Linked DNA regions of Pigmentiphaga sp. H8. The protein of the gene in region 1 interacts with the protein of each later gene in a pairwise test. Links are inferred from orthologs where the notes say so. Each region holds a gene or a part of one and is shown on either strand. Other genes may lie near its edges.

Region 1 (9,148 bases):
ACCAGGCGCCCGCCCAGGGCTTCCTCCAGCTTGCTGATGCGCCGGCTCAGCGCGGAGGGCGAGAGCGCGAGCATGTCGGCGGTCTTGTTGAAGCCGCCGCAGCGCACGAGGGCGCAGAAGGCCTGGAGATCGGGAAGATCGCAATTGGTGCGCATGGCGCAATAATATAGCAATAGTTTGCACTGGATTTCATTATCGGGCGCCGGCATCATGGTCGTCACGTCTTGTCCGTGACCGCCATGCCCGTCATCAAAGCTTTCGTTTCCAGCCCTTTATTGGCCGACGCGCCGCTCGCCGCGCTGGGTGCCGCCACCGAGCGCGCCTGCGTGGACCTGCTGGGCGCGCAGGCCGCCCAGGTGCAGATGGTGGTGGTGGCAGCGCACGCTGTCCCGCGCGGCTGCCCGGTCTACCTCGAGGTCCAGTTCCGCCGCAATGAACGCCGCGGCGCCGAGGTCGTCGCGCGCTTCATGGACGTCATGGAAGGTGCCCTGGACGCCTGTTTCGGCGCCGTGCCGCGCATCCGCTGCTTTTCCGAGGACCAGGATTTTCTCCATGCCCGCAACTGAGACCGCCCCGGACGAGATCTGCCTGCGCGCGATCGACAGCTTCCACGTCGGCGGCGCCGTGCGCACGCTGCGCGGCCTGCCGGTGGAAACCCGGCGCCTGGCCCAGGGCGCGGCGCCCCGGCCGGTGGATCCCAACGGCGATCATGTCGTCGGCCAGATGTACGTGCAGGCCTACCGACTGGCGCGCCCCCGGCATGCGTTGCCCGTGCTGCTCTGGCATGGCGGCGGCATGACGGGCGTGAACTGGGAGACGACCCCCGACGGGCGCCCGGGCTGGCTGTGGCGCTTCCTGCGGGCGGGGTACGACGTCTGCGTGTCCGACGCCGTGGAGCGCGGCCGCGCGTCCTGGGCGCGCCATCCGGAGCTGTATGCCGACGCGCCGCTGTTCCGCACGCTGGACGAAGCCTGGGACATGTTCCGCATGGGGCCGGCCGATGGCTACCGCACCGACCCCGCCGCGCGCCGGGCCCATCCCGGCCAGCAGTTCCCGGTCGATGCCTTCGATCAGTTCGCGCGCCAGTGGGTGCCGCGTTGGGCCGGCCACGAAGCGATTACCAGCGCCGCCTATCGCGCGCTGCTGGACCGGGTGGGACCCTGCATCGTCGTCGGACACAGCCAGGGCGGCGGATTCGCGCTGCTGGCGGCGCAGGAGCGTCCCGAGACCGTGCGCGCCGTCGTGGCGCTGGAACCGTCGGGGGCGCCGGGCGCCGGGCGGGCGGGGATTCAGCCGCACCTGCTGGCCTGGGGCGACCATGTCGACGATCACCCCGTCTGGCGCCGCTACCGCGCCACGGTGGATGCGCATGCCGCCGCGCTGGCGGAGCGGGGCGCGCCGGTCGAGGTGCTGGACCTGCCCGCCGGCGGCACGCGCGGCAATTCCCATTTCCTGATGATGGACCGCAACAGCGATCTCATCGCCGACCGGGTGCTGCATTGGCTCGACGCGCTCGACCTGCGGCATCCTTGAACCAGAAACCGGAGACAGCATGACCAAGCACATCCGCATGGGCGCCCGCGCCCTGGCTTGCCTGGCCGCATTCGGCGCCGCGGGCGCCGTGGCGGCCGATTCCTATCCCCATCGTCCGGTGACCGTGCTGGTGCCGTTCGGCCCGGGCAGCGGCGTGGACACGACCGCCCGCATCGTCGGCGAGGCGTTGTCGCGCGAACTGGGCCAACCGCTGGTGATCGAGAACCGCGCCGGCGCGCAGGGGGCCATCGCGGCCCAGGCCGCGGCGCGCGCCGCCGCCGACGGCTACACCCTGTTCTTCACCACGCAAACGACCCAGGCGGCCAATCCCGCGCTGATGAAGAAGCCGGGCTACGACCCCATCAAGGACTTCGCGCCGGTGGGGCGCGTGGCCTACACGCCGGCCCTGCTGATCGCCAATCCCGCGCTGCCGGTCAGGACCCTGGCCGATCTGGTCAAGCTGGCCAAGGCCCAGCCCGGCAAGCTGTCCTACGCCTCGGGCAGCGCCGGGACCCTGGTGCCGGGGGCGATGCTGACGACGGCCGCCGGCATCCAGATGCTGCACGTACCCTACAAGAGCATCCCGCTGGGACTGAACGACGTCATGGCCGGCCATGTGTCGGTCATGTTCACCGACATCGTGACCGGCACCCAGCAGGTCAAGGCCGGCAAGGTCCGCGCGCTGGGCATCAGTTCCGCCAAACCGTGGCCGCTCCTGCCCGAGGTGCCGCCCATCGCCGAGCAGTATCCCGGGTTCGAGCTGCTGGCCTGGTATGCGTTGTACGTGCCGGCGGGCACGCCCGCGCCGGTGATCGAGCGTCTCAGCCAGGCGCTGGAGAAGGCCACCCGCGATCCGGCCGTGCGCGAGCGCCTGGTCGGCCTGGGATTGGAAATGTCCTACAGCAGCCCGGCGGAGCTGGCCGTTTTCGGCCGCGCGGAACTGGAAAAATGGAGCCGGGTCATCCAGGCCGCCGGCATCGAGAAGGAATAGAGCGGTCCCAGGGAAAAGGGGCGCCCGGGGGGTAGCCCGGACCCGGCGCCGAGGGGCTAAAATGCCGGCATGTCCCAGTCGCCTACCCCCCCCTTCGTCCATCTGCGCGTCCACTCCGAGTTCTCGGTGTCGGACGGCATCGTCCGCATCTCCGACCTGGTCAAGAAAGTCGCCGCGCTGGAGCAGCCGGCGATCGCGCTGACCGACCTGTCCAACCTGTTCGGGTTGATCAAGTTCTACAAGGCGGCGCGGGGCAAGGGCATCAAGGCCATCGCCGGCTGCGACGTCTGGGTGACCAACGATGCCGACCGCGACAAGCCTTACCGCATGCTGTTGCTGGTGCGCGACCGCGCCGGCTACCTGAACCTGTGCGAACTGCTCACGCAGGCCTTCCTGACCAATCAGCATCGCGGCCGCGGCGAGATCCGGCCCGAATGGCTGGACACCTACGGTCCGGGGCTGATTGCCCTGTCCGGCGGGCGCCAGGGCGACGTGGGCCAGGCGCTGGAGGCCGGCAACCACGAGGCCGCGCTGGCGTTCGCGCGCCACTGGCTGAAGGTATTCCCGGGCGGCTACTACGTCGAATTGCAGCGCGCCGGCCGCGAAGGCGACGAGACCTACGTGCAGGCCGCGATGCGGCTGGCGGCCGAATGCGGCGCGCCGGTGGTCGCCACCCACCCGGTGCAGTTCATCGAGCGCGAGGATTTCCGCGCCCACGAGGCCCGGGTCTGCATCGCCGAAGGCGAGATCCTGGCCAACCCGCGCCGCCAGCGGCTGTATACCGAAGAACAGTACCTGCTGTCCTCGCAGGAAATGGCCGAACGGTTCGCCGACGTGCCCTCGGCCCTGGCCAATACGGTGGCCATCGCCACGCGCTGCAACCTGACGCTGGAACTGGGCAATCCCAAGCTGCCCAACTTCCCCACGCCCGAGGGGGTGACGCTGTCCGAATACCTGGTGCAGCTGTCCAAGGAGGGCCTGGCCCGCCGCATGGAACAGCTCTTCCCGGACGAGAAGGAACGCGCCGCGCACCAGGAGGAATACGACCAGCGGCTGGACAAGGAATGCCAGACCATCATCGACATGGGCTTTCCCGGCTACTTCCTGATCGTTCAGGACTTCATCAACTGGGGCAAGAACAACGGCGTGCCCGTCGGCCCCGGCCGGGGATCGGGCGCCGGCTCGCTGGTGGCCTTCAGCCTGGGCATCACCGACATCGATCCGATCCGCTACGACTTGCTGTTCGAGCGCTTCCTGAATCCCGAGCGGGTCTCCATGCCCGACTTCGATATCGACTTCTGCCAGGACAACCGCGACAAGGTCATCGAGTACGTCAAGCAGAAGTATGGGCGCGACGCGGTCAGCCAGATCGCCACCTTCGGTACGCTGGGCGCCAAGGCGGTCATCCGCGACGCGGGCCGGGTCCTGGACCTGCCCTACCTGTTCTGCGACGGCCTGTCCAAGATCATCCCGCACTCGCCGGCCGATCCGTGGAGCCTGGAACGCGCGCTGAACGAAGAGCCCGTCTTCAAGGAGCGCTACGACAACGACGAGGAAGCGCATGCGCTGATCGACCTGGCCCAGCCGCTCGAGGGCCTGACCCGGAACATCGGCATGCACGCCGGGGGCGTGCTGATCGCCCCGGGCAAGCTGACCGATTTCTGCCCGCTGTACTGCCAGCCGGGCCAGAGCCACATCGCGGTGTCGCAGTTCGACAAGGACGACGTGGAAGCCGTGGGCCTGGTGAAGTTCGACTTCCTGGGCCTGCGCAACCTGACCATTCTCGACTGGGCCGTGCGCTACGTGCGCGAGTTCAACGAGGGCATGCGCGACTTCGACGTCATGGCGCTGCCGCTGGACGACCTCGATTCCTACAAGCTGCTGAGCGACGGCAACACCACCGCCGTGTTCCAGCTGGAATCGCGCGGCATGAAGGAACTGCTCAAGAAGCTGCGCCCCAGCAACTTCGAAGACATCATCGCCGTGCTGGCGCTGTACCGGCCGGGCCCGCTGGGTTCCGGCATGGTGGACGACTTCGTCAACCGCAAGCACGGCCGCGCCAAGGCCGAATACTTCCACTCGGATCTGGAGGCGGTGCTCAAGAGCACCTACGGGGTCATCGTCTACCAGGAACAGGTGATGCTGATCTCGCAGATCATCGGCGGCTACACGCTGGGCGGCGCCGACATGCTGCGCCGGGCCATGGGCAAGAAAAAGCCCGAGGAAATGGCCAAGCACCGCGAGATCTTCCAGTCGGGCGCCGAAAAGAAGGGCTATGACCCCGACATCGCGGTCACGCTGTTCAACCTGATGGAAAAGTTCGCGGAATACGGCTTCAACAAGTCGCATACCGCCGCCTACGCGCTGATCGCCTACCAGACCGCGTGGCTCAAGGCTCACCATCCGGCCGAGTTCATGGCCGCCACCATGTTGTCCGACATGGACGACACCGACAAGGTCCAGATCTTCTGGGCCGATACGGTGGCCAACAAGGTCAAGGTGCTGCCGCCCGACATCAACCTGTCCAACTACCGCTTCGAACCGGTGCTGGACGAACATTCGGCGCGCGGCCTGCCGCCGCGCACCATCCGCTACGGGCTGGGCGCGGTCAAGGGCACCGGGCAGAGCGCGGTCGAGGAAATCCTGCGCGCGCGGGCCGAGAAGGGGCCGTTCGTCGATCTGTTTGATTTCTGCCGGCGCATCGACCGCCACCTGGTGAATCGCCGCGCCATCGAGGCCTTGATCAAGGCCGGCGCCTTCGACACGCTGTCGCCGAACCGCGCCGCGGTGCTGGCCACCCTGGGCACGGCCATGGACGCCGCCGAACAGGCCGCTCGCGCCGCCAGCCAGGTGTCGCTGTTCGGCGGGGACGACCACGCCGACCTGGCGGGCGACCTGGCCGATGTCGAACCTTGGGACGAACGCGAGCGCCTGGGCCAGGAAAAGACCGCGCTGGGTTTCTACTTCAGCGGCCACCTGTTTGACGCCTACCGCACCGAGGTCCGCCGGTTCGTGCGCAATCCCTTGTCCAACCTGCAGCCCAGCCGCGACCTGCAGTGGATGGCGGGCATCCTGTCCGCCGTGCGCACGCAGATGACGCGGCGCGGGAAGATGGTGTTCGCCGTGCTGGACGACGGCTCCGCGCAGGTGGAGATCTCGGTGTTCAACGAGTTGTACGAACGGCATCGCAGCCGGCTGCGCGAAGACCAGTTGCTGATCATTTCCGGCAAGGTCAGCAACGATGAATATTCGGGCGGCATGCGCATCGTGGCCGACGACCTGTTCGACCTGCAGATGGCGCGCGAGGCCAAGGCCCGGGCGCTGTCCATCCGCCTGAACGGCAACGCGCACGCGGATTCCCTGCGCGAAGTCCTCAACCCGCATCGCGCCGACCCCGAGAACGGCTTCCCGGGTACGCCCGTCGAGATCGTCTACAACCGCGGCGACGCCAAGTGCGTGGTGCGCCTGAGCGAGGACTGGCGGGTGCGGGTGCCGGACGTGCTGATCCAGCAGTTGGGCAAGCTGACGGGGCAGCCGGCCGATGTCGGGCTGGAGTACTAGGCGGCCGGGTCGTCCCGGCCGGCGCGTATCGCGATGGCCATCAGCGCCGCGATCATCAGGGTGTAGAACGCGGCGACCATCGACATCGCGAACATGACCTCGGTCATGCCGAATACCAGGAAGCCGATCGCCAGCAGCAGGCCCATGGTGCCGGCGATTTTTTCATCGCGGCCGCCACGGCGCGTGGCACGCGCGAAGAAGAGGGCGGGAACCAGCCAGGCCGCCGCGATCGCAATTCCCCCCAGGATGCCGAGCGTGGCCAGGTTGAACAGGAACTCGTTGTGCGAGTGCCGGAATTCGGCGGCGTGCTTGGTGATCAAGCCCTGCTCGGCCGCCTCGCGCATCGTGCGGCGGTAATCCTGCCGGCTCACGCCGACCAGCGGATGGGCCTCGAACACTTCCAGCGCCGCCGACCAGAGCTGCAGCCGGTTGCCCACCGAGGAATCGAGGGCCTGGCCCTTGCGATATTCCTGTATTTCCGTATAGGCCTCGTCCACGCGCTGGTTGACCAGGTCGCTGGCATGGTAGACGGCCAGCACCGCGCAGGCCAGCGCCGCCATGGCGAGTAGCTTGCGCCAGACGCTGCCCGACATCAGGAAGAAGAACACCAGCGCGAAGGCGCCCAGCGCCAGCCAGCCGCCGCGCGTGCCGGAGGCGTAGGCGACGTACAGGCCCGCCGCGCCGCCCAGCAGCTTCAGCGCGATGCCGATCCTGCCCCACACCGTGGCGCGGTCGGACCAGCCCAGGGTCAGCAGCGAGAACAGGCCCAGCAACAGCGTGATATTGCTGAACGGCAGCAGGTTGGAGAACAGGATCTGTCCGGGCCGGCCGTCGGGCGACAGGCCGAACTGGTGGTGGAGGATGCCGGCGCCGATCAGCGCGCCGGCCACGCAGCCCCACTGGATCTGCCTGAGCCAGCGTGAGGGCACGTTCAGCAGCAGCCACAGCAGCGGGCCGAACAGCGCCATGCGCAGCGGCGTATCGAGCACGCTGGGATCGTCGAACACGCGCGCATCGCGCAGGCCCACCACGACGGTGCTTGTACAGGCGGCGAGAAATTGCGCCGCCAGCGCGGCCCAGATCGGCCAGTATCGGCGGACGACGGGAACGAAACGGTCCTGGGGCGCCAGGCGGCCGCGCCAGGCGGTGCCGATCAGGGCGAAGAGCAGGAGCAGGAACAGCAACTGATTGGCGCTTCCCCGCACCCACAGTGCAAGAGCGGGTACCAGGGAAACGGCCAATGCGGAAAGAAACAGCAGCGGGACAGGCAGCCCGCCGTGCCGGGGCATGGAACGGCTCATGAAACCTCGGAGGGGGAGCGCAGGGATGCGGACAGGTTCAGGAGGGCCTCGACATGGGCGCGGGTGTCGGGGGCGTAGGAGAGATGGTTCAGCGGATCTAGCAGGCGGGCACGGCCCTCCCTTGCCCGCGATTCGGCCCGCACGACGGCGTCCGCGAGCGACGCCGGCGCATCGACGTCGAAGGTCAGGCAGGCTTCCCCGGACAGTGCCTCGGTGCTGCCTATGCCGCCCGGCAGCACGGTGGGCGTGCCGCACAGCACCGATTCCGGTCCGACCAGGCCGAAGGGCTCGTAGCGCGAGGCCAGGATGGTGTAGTCGGCCGCCCGATAGCAGTCGGCGATGTCCTGGCGGTAGCCGACGTAGCGGATCCTCGGGCAGCGCGACTCCACCGGCCGGCCGGCGACCAGCAGCGAGACCGGCAGGTCGGTCGCGCCGAAACAGGCTTCCAGCATCGGATAGCCCTTGCGTTCGTGGCCGGTGGAGGGAAACAGGAAGGCGGTGGTGCCTTCCGGAATGCCCAGTTCACGGCGAAGCTCGGCGCGCCGCGCGGCGTCCACCGGGCTGAAGGTCTCCACGTCCACCGGCGGGTACAGCACGCGTATCCGCGCCTCGGGTACGTCGTAGTAGCGGCGCAGTTCATCCGCCATCATGCGTGAATGCGCCAGCACCAGGTGCGCCTGGGCATAGTGGGCGCGTTCGAGCCGGATCTGCCAGCGGTCCCAGTGCGTGGGCCGCCGGTTCGCGTGGGCCAGGTGTCCCAGGTGCGTGCCGCCGCAGATGGCCACGTCGGACACGGCCGTGCGGCTGCAGCCGATCAGCAGGTCGACGCCATGCACGGCCTTCAGCGTTCGCAGGCGGGACGAGAAATAGTGGTCGCGCAGTTTGCCCGGCAGGGCCCAGACGGCGATGCGTACCGGTTCGACGAACGCGTACTCCGGGATGGCCGTATCGAAGCTGCGGGCGAAGACGACCGGCCGGATGCCGAGTTGGCGCAGGCCCTTGACGAGGTCCATGGCATAGCGCTCCATGCCTCCGCCGTAGCCGAAACGATGGCAGGCGATCCCCAGCTTCATGCGCCGGCTCCTTGCCTGGCCGGCGCGGCGGCGTCCACCAGGGATTGCGCCGCCGCGACCACGGTGGAGGTCGCGAGCGCGTCCAGGCAATCGCTGTGGCTGCCGCGATGCCGGTCGCAGCCTTCGCGCTGGCAGGGCACGCAATCGCGGACCAGCTCCTGCAGCATGAGCACGTTGCCGCGTACCTGCCGCGGCGCGGCCCTGGACCACGGCTGGTCCAGTCCGGCGGCGGGGCTCGGTCCCCACTGGCGGGGATCGGTGGGGCCGAACAGCGCCAGCGTGGGCGTGCCGCAGGCCGCCGCCAGGTGCGTGGTGGCGGTGTCGGGGCCGACGTAGACGTCGGCATGGCGCAGCAGGTCGGCAAGTTCGGCCAGGCTCAGCCGGCCCTGGACCCGGACGATGGCCCGCCGGACGTTCTCGTCCAGACCCTCGAGCAGGCTGTCGAGATATTGCGACTCGGCTTCGCCGGGGCCGCCGCTCAGGACCAGTTGCAGGCCGCGCGCGTGCAGGCTGGCGAACAGGCCGCGCCAGCCGTCGGCGTGCCACTGCTTGTAGCGCCAGCGGGGGGAAGGATGGATGACCGCATAGGGCCGGCGAGCATCGAAGGGCGGTGCTTCGGGAGCGAGGGCGGCCAACCGGGCGGTCCAGGCGTCGCGCAGGAGGTGGGCGGTGGGCGGCACGAGCGTGCG
Region 2 (7,956 bases), 500 kb from region 1 along the record:
ACGTGCGGGACAAGGTCGCGCGCGTGCGCGGCCGCCTGCCCGACGAGATCGACGAACCCATCATCGCCAAGGTCGAAGCCGACTCCCAGCCGGTCATGTACCTGGCCGTCGAGTCCGGATCGCTGTCGGCGATGGAAACCTCGGACTACATCAACCGCTTCATCAAGCCCCGGCTGTCCGTGCTGCCGGGCGCGGCCGAGGTGCGGGTGTTCGGCGAACGCCTGCCGGCCATGCGCATCAACGTCGATCGCGGGAAATTGGCCGCCTACCGCCTTACCGTCCAGGACGTGGAGGACGCGCTGCGCAAGCAGAACGTCGAGATCCCCTCGGGCCGGATCGAGTCCAGGGCGCGCGAGTTCTCCATCGTCGCCGCCACCAACCTGCGAACCAAGGAGCAGTTCGAGAACGTCATCATCGCCAACGTCGGCGGCTACAGCGTGCGCGTCGGCGACGTCGCCTCGGTGGGCCTGGGGCCGGTGGACGAGCGCGTGACCTCGCGCTTCAACGGCAGGCCGGCGCTGAACATCGGCGTGGTCAAGCAGTCCACGGCCAATCCGCTGGACCTGTCCAAGGCGGTGCGCGCCGAAATCGAGGAAATGAACGCCACGCTGCCCAGCGGCATGAAGCTGAACATGGCGTACGACACCTCGGTCTTCATCGAGAAGTCCATCGAGTCGGTGTTCCACACCATCGGCGAGGCCATCGTGCTGGTGGTGCTGGTGATCTTCCTGTTCCTGCGCAACCTGCGCGCCAGCCTGATCCCCATCGTCACCATTCCCGTGTCCCTGATCGGCGCCTGCACGCTCATGTATGCGTTCGGCTTCTCGATCAACACGCTCACGCTGCTGGCCATGGTGCTGGCCATCGGCCTGGTGGTGGACGACGCCATCGTCGTGCTCGAGAACATCTTCCGCCACATCGAGGAAGGCAAGTCGCGCATGCAGGCCGCGCTGCTGGGCTCGCGCGAGATCGGCTTCGCCGTCATCGCCATGACGCTGACGCTGGTCACTGTGTACGCGCCGCTGGCCTTCGCCACCGGCCGCACCGGCCGCCTGTTCATCGAGTTCGCGCTGGCCCTGGCGGGCGCCGTGCTGGTGTCGGGCTTCGTCGCGCTGACGCTCACGCCCATGATGTGCTCGCTCATGCTGCGCCACCAGGAGTCGCACGGCTGGCTGTACAACTTCATCGAAAGCGGCTTGAACGCGCTGACGCGCGGCTACCGCCGCGCGCTGTCGTTCGCGCTGGCCCATCGCGGATGGGTGGTGGTGCTGGGCCTGGCCGTGGGCGCGTGCAGCGCGCCCCTGTTCAAGACCATCAAGAGCGAGCTTTCGCCGGTGGAGGACCGCGGGGTCATCTACGGCCGTATCGTCGCGCCGCAGGGCGCCACGGTGGGCTACACCACCAGCTACCTCGAGCGCATGGAGGAGATCTACAAGGACATCCCCGAGATGGCCGCCTACCAGGCGGTGGCCGGCTTCCCGGTGGTGACCGAAGGCAACGCCGTGCTGCGGCTCAAGCCCTGGGAAGAGCGCACCCGCAGCCAGCAGGAGGTCGCGCGGTCGCTCCAGCCGAAGTTCGCCGCGCTGCCCGGCGTGCAGGCCTTCCCCTCCAATCCGCCGTCGCTGGGCCAGTCGCCCCGCTCCTCGCCCATCGAATTCGTCATCATGAGCCAGGTGTCCTATCCCGAGCTGGCTACGATGGCCGACACCTTCCTGGCCGAGCTGGCCAAGTACCCCGGCGTGCAGAACGTGCAGACCGACCTGCGCCTGAACACGCCCGAGCTGCGGGTGCAGGTCAACCGCGACAAGCTGGCCGACATCGGCGTCGATGTGGACCGCGTCGGCCGCACGCTCGAATCCATGCTGGGCGGCCGTCAGGTGACGCGCTTCAAGGACAACGGCGAGCAGTACGACGTATTGGTGCAGGTGATACCGCGCGACCGCTCCAATCCCGCCGACATCGCCGACATCTACGTGCGCTCCCGCAACGGCGAAATGGTGCAGCTCGCCAACCTGCTGTCCGTCCGCGAGGGCGTATCGCCGCAGACGCTGAACCACTTCAACCGCATGCGCGCCGTCACGATCTCGGCGTCGCTCGCGCCGGGCTACGCACTGGGCGAGGCGCTGGACGTAATGAACGGCATCGCCGCGCGCGTGTTGCCCGCCACCGCGCAGACCGACCTGAACGGCCAGTCGCGCGAGTTCCGCGATTCGTCGGGCAGCATCTACCTGGTGTTCGCGATGGCGGTGGCCTTCATCTACCTGGTGCTGGCGGCACAGTTCGAGAGCTGGCGCAATCCGTTCATCATCATGCTGTCGGTGCCACTGTCGATGACGGGCGCGCTGCTCGCGCTGTGGTTCTCGGGCGGGACGCTGTCCATCTACAGCCAGATCGGCCTGATCACGCTGGTGGGCCTGATCACCAAGCACGGGATCCTGATCGTGGAGTTCGCCAACCAGTTGCGCGACCAGGGCAAGGAACTGATCGAGGCGGTGTCCGAGGCCAGCGTGCTGCGGCTGCGGCCCATCCTGATGACGACCGGCGCGATGGTGCTGGGCGCCGTCCCGCTGGCGGTGGCCACGGGCGCGGGCGCAGAATCGCGCGTGCAGATCGGCTGGGTGATCGTGGGCGGCATGAGCCTGGGAACGGTACTGACCTTGTTCGTCGTGCCCTGCGTGTATGCGCTGGTGGCCGGCAAGCGCAAGCGTCCGCTGCCGGTGGGCGAACATCCGCTGGAGACGGATTCCCACTCCGCCCCCGTGGCGGCGGCCCCGGAATCGGTGGGCTAGGGAAGCAAGAGTCCTCGGCAACCGCTTGCGGCCGGCGGGGCCCCACCCCCCTCAGGGGCTGTTCGGAGCCGCCGCGCCAGGCAGGCAAAACGGGGAAGCAAGGGCGTGCATGTTTGAGCGCGGCAGTAGGGACAGTCCGGGGGACTGTCCCCGCGCGAGTTCACTCCCGCCCCGTTTTGCCTGCCTGGCGCGGGAAGTTTCGGCGCAGCCGAAACCGGCTACGTCAGCTCCTGAGGGGGGTGGGGCCCCGCCGGCCGCAAGCGGTTGCCGACGACTCGGCCAGCCAAATATCCTAAACTTAGGGGCCTCCGCAATTTCTCTCTGGTGCCCCCGCATGCGTTATGTCGTCCTGGATACTGAAACCACCGGCCTCGATCCGCTCCAAGGACACCGCGTCATCGAAATCGGCTGCGTGGAGATCGTCAACCGCCGGGTGACGCAGCGCCATTTCCACACCTACCTGAATCCCGACCGAGACAGCGATCCGGGCGCCCTGGAAGTGCACGGGCTGACCACCGAGTTCCTGTCCGACAAGCCCCGGTTCGAGGACAAGGTCGACGAGTTCCTGGACTTCATCCAGGACGGCCACGTCATCATCCACAACGCCGAGTTCGACATCCGCTTCCTGAATGCCGAACTGGCCCGGCTGCAGCGCGGCGGCTTCCGCGACAAGTGCGCGGGCGTCGTCGATTCGCTGATGCACGCGCGCGAACTGCACCCGGGCAAGCGCAACTCGCTGGATTCCCTGTGCGATCGCTACGGCATTTCCAATGCCCACCGGGTGCTGCACGGCGCCTTGCTGGACTCGGAGCTGCTGGCCGAGGTCTGGCTGGCCATGACGCGCGGCCAGGACAGCCTGGTGATCGACCTGGGCGATACCGGGGGGCAGGCCACGACCAGTTTCGGCGCCTTCGATACCTCGGTCTTGCAGGTGGTGCCGGTGGACGAGAGCGACCTGGCTGCCCACCAGGACTATCTGGCGGGCCTGGACAAGGAATCCAAGGGCCAGACCCTGTGGCGCAAGTGGGCGCCGCTTCCCACCGAATAAAAAAGATATGCTATAGTCATGGGCTGTCGCGATTGCGGCAGTCAAAACCGAAGGTTCTCTTCGGGCGGTTAGCTCAGTGGTAGAGCACTGCCTTCACACGGCAGGGGTCACTGGTTCGAAACCAGTACCGCCCACCAATTCCCCCCTCGTTCCCCATACCGTCTTTCCCCTCCCGGGAATGCGCTCGCGTTCGTGCGTCCGGCATCGGCTCGCGGTCAATTATTGCGTGAATAATCACGTAATTTTGATTGATTATTCACGAGTTTCTAGGTGTTTTCACCAGAATAATGGCTGAATTTATTGACTTGTTCAGCTATTGATAAATAATAAGACCGTGAAAATTCACCAAATTTCAAGTGAGCCGGCAGTTCCAGGCTTCTGAGTCGCACCTTTGTTTCGACGTGGAGCAATCATGAGAGCGATGCGAGCACTACCCCTGGCCGTCTGTCTGATCGTTGCAACCGTACCCAAGCTTGCCCATGCGGCAGAGGTCGTGCTGAAGGCGGTAAGCGCCTTTCAAGAGGGCACCTACTTTTCCAGGAACTTCGAGCGTTTCGTGAAGAAGGTCAACGAGGAAGGCAAGGGCATCGTCCGGATCGAGTACATAGGCGGACCCAAGGCGATTCCGACCATGGAGCAGGGGGCCGCGCTGCGCAACGGGGTGATCGATCTGGCCAACACCACGGCCACGTTCACGGCAAGCATCGTTCCGGAGGGACTGGCGCTGAATTACGCGACCCTGCCTTTCTCGGAAATCCGCAAGAACGGCAGCCTCGACTATCTCAACTCGATCATGCGGCAGAAGGGGCTGTACTACTTCGCGCGTACCGGCGATCGCATTCCCTATCACATCTATCTGAACAAGAAGATAGACAAGCCCGATCTCTCCGGTCTGAAGATCCGGATCACGCCCATCTTCCGGGACTTCTTCGTCAAGCTGGGAGCGGGGGTCGTCCAGATGGCGCCGGGCGAGGTCTACACCGGCCTGGAGCGCGGGGTGGTGGATGGCTACGGCTGGCCCGCGATCGGCATCTTCGACCTGGGCTGGCAGGAAAGGACGAAGTATCGATTGGAGCCCGGTTTCTACACGCTCGAGCTGGGCATCCAGTTCAGCGCCCGGCGGTGGGACAGCCTGACCCAGGAGCAGCGCGACTTCCTGCAAAAGCAGGTGGCCTGGCTGGAGAAGATGTCCCTGGACGCATCGCTGCGCGACGCGGCCGCCGATATCAAGAAGCAGTCCGAGGCCGGCATACAGCCCATCAGGCTGTCCGACGCGGATTCGGCGGCTTTCCTGGCCAAGTCGCAGGAAGCGGGCTGGGCGACGGTGTTGAGCGCCAGTCCCAAGCACGGGCCCAAGCTGCGCCAGATGATGGCGCCCTGAAAGCGGCAAGGGGCGACCGTGAAAATCTATGTGTGGATCTTGAATGCGTTCGGCCTGGTCGCCGGATTGCTGCTGGGCGGCATGGTCATCCTGGTCAGCTACGACGTCGTCGCCCGCAACCTGGGGATGCCGTCGTTCGCGGGGGCCATGGACGTTACCGAGCACCTGCTGCCGGTGGCCACGTGCATTGCCGCGCCATGGCTCATGTACAACCGCCAGCATATCCGCCTGGATGTGCTCAATGCGCTGTCCGAGCGGATCCGCTTCGCCATCTTCCGGGTCGCGGCGGTGATCGGCTGCGTCGTCAGCACCGTGATCGCCTACTACTCGATCGCCGTGATGCTGGATGCGTACGAGGCGGAAGCGGTCGTCATGAAGAGCATCGTCTTTCCCGAGTGGTTCATCTACATTCCCTTTCCCGCGTGCTTCGCGCTGCTGGCCATCGAGTGCGGCAGGCAGGCCGTGGTGGGGGAACGGACGAGTGACGAGGGCAGCGATTCGATACTCAAGCCGGAGAGCGTGCTATGAACTGGTGGGAGAGTCTCACGCTGTTGTTCGGGCTGCTATCCGTACTGCTGCTGGTCGGGGTGCCGGCCGGGTTCGCCTTCCTTGCGATCAACCTGGTCGGTGCGCTGGTCTATCTCGGCGGTGTGCCGGGCATGATGATGGTGGTGCGCAACGGCGTCGCGTCGGTCACCAGCTTTTCGCTCACGCCCATTCCCTTTTTCCTGCTGATGGGCGAGGTGCTGTTCCATACCGGCCTGGCCATGAAGGCCATCGATGCGTTCGACCGGGCGGTGCGCCGTGTTCCGGCCAGGCTGTCCATCGTGGCCGTCGTGGCCGGCACGGTGTTCTCCGCCATCTCGGGGGCAACCGTGGCCACCACCGCGCTGCTCGGCAGCCTCCTGCTGCCGGAGATGCTCAGGCGCGGCTACCATCCCCGCATGGCCATGGGGCCCATCATGGCCATCGGCGCGGTGGACATGCTGATACCGCCATCGGCGCTGACCGTGCTGTTGGGTAGCCTGGCCAATATCTCGATCTCGGGACTGTTGCTGGCGGGTGTCCTGCCGGGCCTGCTGCTGTCGGCGATCTTCGTGCTGTACATCGTCGTGCGTGCAAAGATGAATCCCGAGCTCGCGCCTAGCTTCGTCCGGGAAGAGGTAGCGGGTTGGGAGCGGTGGCGTCCCCTGATCGTGCACGTGACGCCGCTGGTTTCCATCTTCGCGGTGGTCGTCGCCTCGATGACCGCCGGATGGGCAACGCCAACGGAGTCCGCCGCGCTGGGGGCGTTGTGCACCGTGCTCGTGTGCGCGCTGTACGGCAGCCTGTCGTGGCGCATGCTGGTCAAGGCGCTGACCGGCACGGCCGCCATCAGCGGCATGATTCTCTTCATCATCATCGGCGCCACGACGTTCTCGCAGATCCTGGCGTTCTCCGGCGCGACCAACGGCCTGGTCGGCCTGGTCCAGGGATCGGGCCTGTCGAGCTGGCTCGTGCTGGCCGTCATGATGGGCATACTCCTGGTGCTGGGATGCTTCGTCGACCAGATCAGCATGATGCTGATGACCCTGCCGTTCTTCATGCCCCTGGTGGCGCACTTCGGATGGGATCCGCTGTGGTTCGGCGTCATGTACCTGATATGCATGCAGCTCGGCCTGCTGACCCCGCCGTTCGGCATGCTGCTCTTCACCATGCGCAGCGTGGCCCCGGCCCACATCCGCACCACGGATATCTTTGCGGCGGCCGTGCCCTACGTGCTGTTCGGCCTGCTGATGCTGTTCATGGTCATGCTCGTGCCGGACATCGCCACCGGGCTGCCGCGTTGGTTGATGGCGAGGTAGGGCCCGGGATTCAACAAGCGAGTGGCGCACCGCCACGTCGGAGGAAAAGATCTTGATACCCGCTCCAGACAAGCAGGAACGAAGAGGAACGCCGGAAGCGGAGCTGTTCCATGTCGCCGACTGGCCCATGCACTACATGCTGGCCATCGACCGCCAGCACGTCCACAACATGGCGAAGATACTCAAGCCGTTCGATTGCTCGCCGTTGATGTGGCGGGTGGTCAGCGTGCTTTCCGACCAGGACGGGCGCAGCGTGGCCGAGTTGGCCGAGACCACCGTCATCGAGCGCTCCAACCTGAGCCGCCTGCTCGATGCCATGGAGGAAGACGGCCTTGTCACGCGGTCCCACGGGGTCGAGGACAAGCGCCAGACCATGGTCTACGTGACGACGAAGGGGCGCAGCCTGTTCGAACGGTCGCTGCCGGCGGTGCTGGGCTACTACCAGATATTCCTGGCCGATATTTCCCCACCGGAAATGACGGTCCTGATGAAGGTGATCCGGACGATCAAGCGCAACGTCATGGAGTTCGACGCCCGGCCCGACGAGGATGAAGCGCCATGACCCGCCCCGAGAGCATCGCGGCGCCGGCGGCGGTCCGCAACGTATTGTTCATCATGTGCGACCAGCTGCGCGCCGATTATCTGGGCTGCTATGGCCATCCGTCGATCCGGACCCCCAACATCGATGCCCTGGCGTCGCAAGGCGTGCGATTCACGCGGGCCTATTGCTCGGCGCCGACGTGCGGCCCGTCGCGCATGTCCTTCTATACCGGGCGCTCGATGACCTCGCACGGCGCCATCTGGAATTTCATGCCGCTGTCGATCGGGCAGCCGACGATCGGGGATTGGCTGCGGCCCCGCGGGGTGGAAGTGGCGTTGGCCGGCAAGACGCAT

Evidence for each region.
Region 2: the proteins of dnaE (region 1) and dnaQ interact in binary tests that used the Escherichia coli proteins (3 or more experiments, as listed by UniProt). The link is inferred for Pigmentiphaga sp. H8 from one-to-one orthologs.

The regions. Positions count from the first base shown.
Region 1 is NZ_CP033966.1:4,079,613-4,088,760, reverse strand. Bases 2,227-6,285 are described here. They hold dnaE (DNA polymerase III subunit alpha), read left to right. Parts: upstream 2,227-2,593; coding sequence 2,594-6,085; downstream 6,086-6,285. Other genes in these bases: EGT29_RS19275 (O-antigen ligase), read right to left, coding at 6,082-6,285; EGT29_RS19285 (tripartite tricarboxylate transporter substrate binding protein), read left to right, coding at 2,227-2,524. In the rest of the region: EGT29_RS19300 (LysR family transcriptional regulator), read right to left, coding at 1-155; EGT29_RS19295 (hypothetical protein), read left to right, coding at 240-566; EGT29_RS19290 (alpha/beta fold hydrolase), read left to right, coding at 553-1,533; more of EGT29_RS19285, read left to right, coding at 1,553-2,226; more of EGT29_RS19275, read right to left, coding at 6,286-7,386; EGT29_RS19270 (glycosyltransferase family 4 protein), read right to left, coding at 7,383-8,459; rfaQ (putative lipopolysaccharide heptosyltransferase III), read right to left, coding at 8,456-9,148. UniProt on the Escherichia coli protein: DNA polymerase III is a complex, multichain enzyme responsible for most of the replicative synthesis in bacteria. This DNA polymerase also exhibits 3' to 5' exonuclease activity. The alpha chain is the DNA polymerase catalytic subunit.
Region 2 is NZ_CP033966.1:4,575,930-4,583,885, reverse strand. The notes cover bases 2,114-4,980. They hold dnaQ (DNA polymerase III subunit epsilon), read left to right. Parts: upstream 2,114-3,123; coding sequence 3,124-3,837; downstream 3,838-4,980. Other genes in these bases: dctP (TRAP transporter substrate-binding protein DctP), read left to right, coding at 4,259-4,980; EGT29_RS21625 (efflux RND transporter permease subunit), read left to right, coding at 2,114-2,789. Also shown: more of EGT29_RS21625, read left to right, coding at 1-2,113; more of dctP, read left to right, coding at 4,981-5,218; EGT29_RS21605 (TRAP transporter small permease), read left to right, coding at 5,237-5,746; EGT29_RS21600 (TRAP transporter large permease), read left to right, coding at 5,743-7,062; EGT29_RS21595 (MarR family winged helix-turn-helix transcriptional regulator), read left to right, coding at 7,115-7,624; EGT29_RS21590 (sulfatase-like hydrolase/transferase), read left to right, coding at 7,621-7,956. UniProt on the Escherichia coli protein: DNA polymerase III is a complex, multichain enzyme responsible for most of the replicative synthesis in bacteria. The epsilon subunit contain the editing function and is a proofreading 3'-5' exonuclease.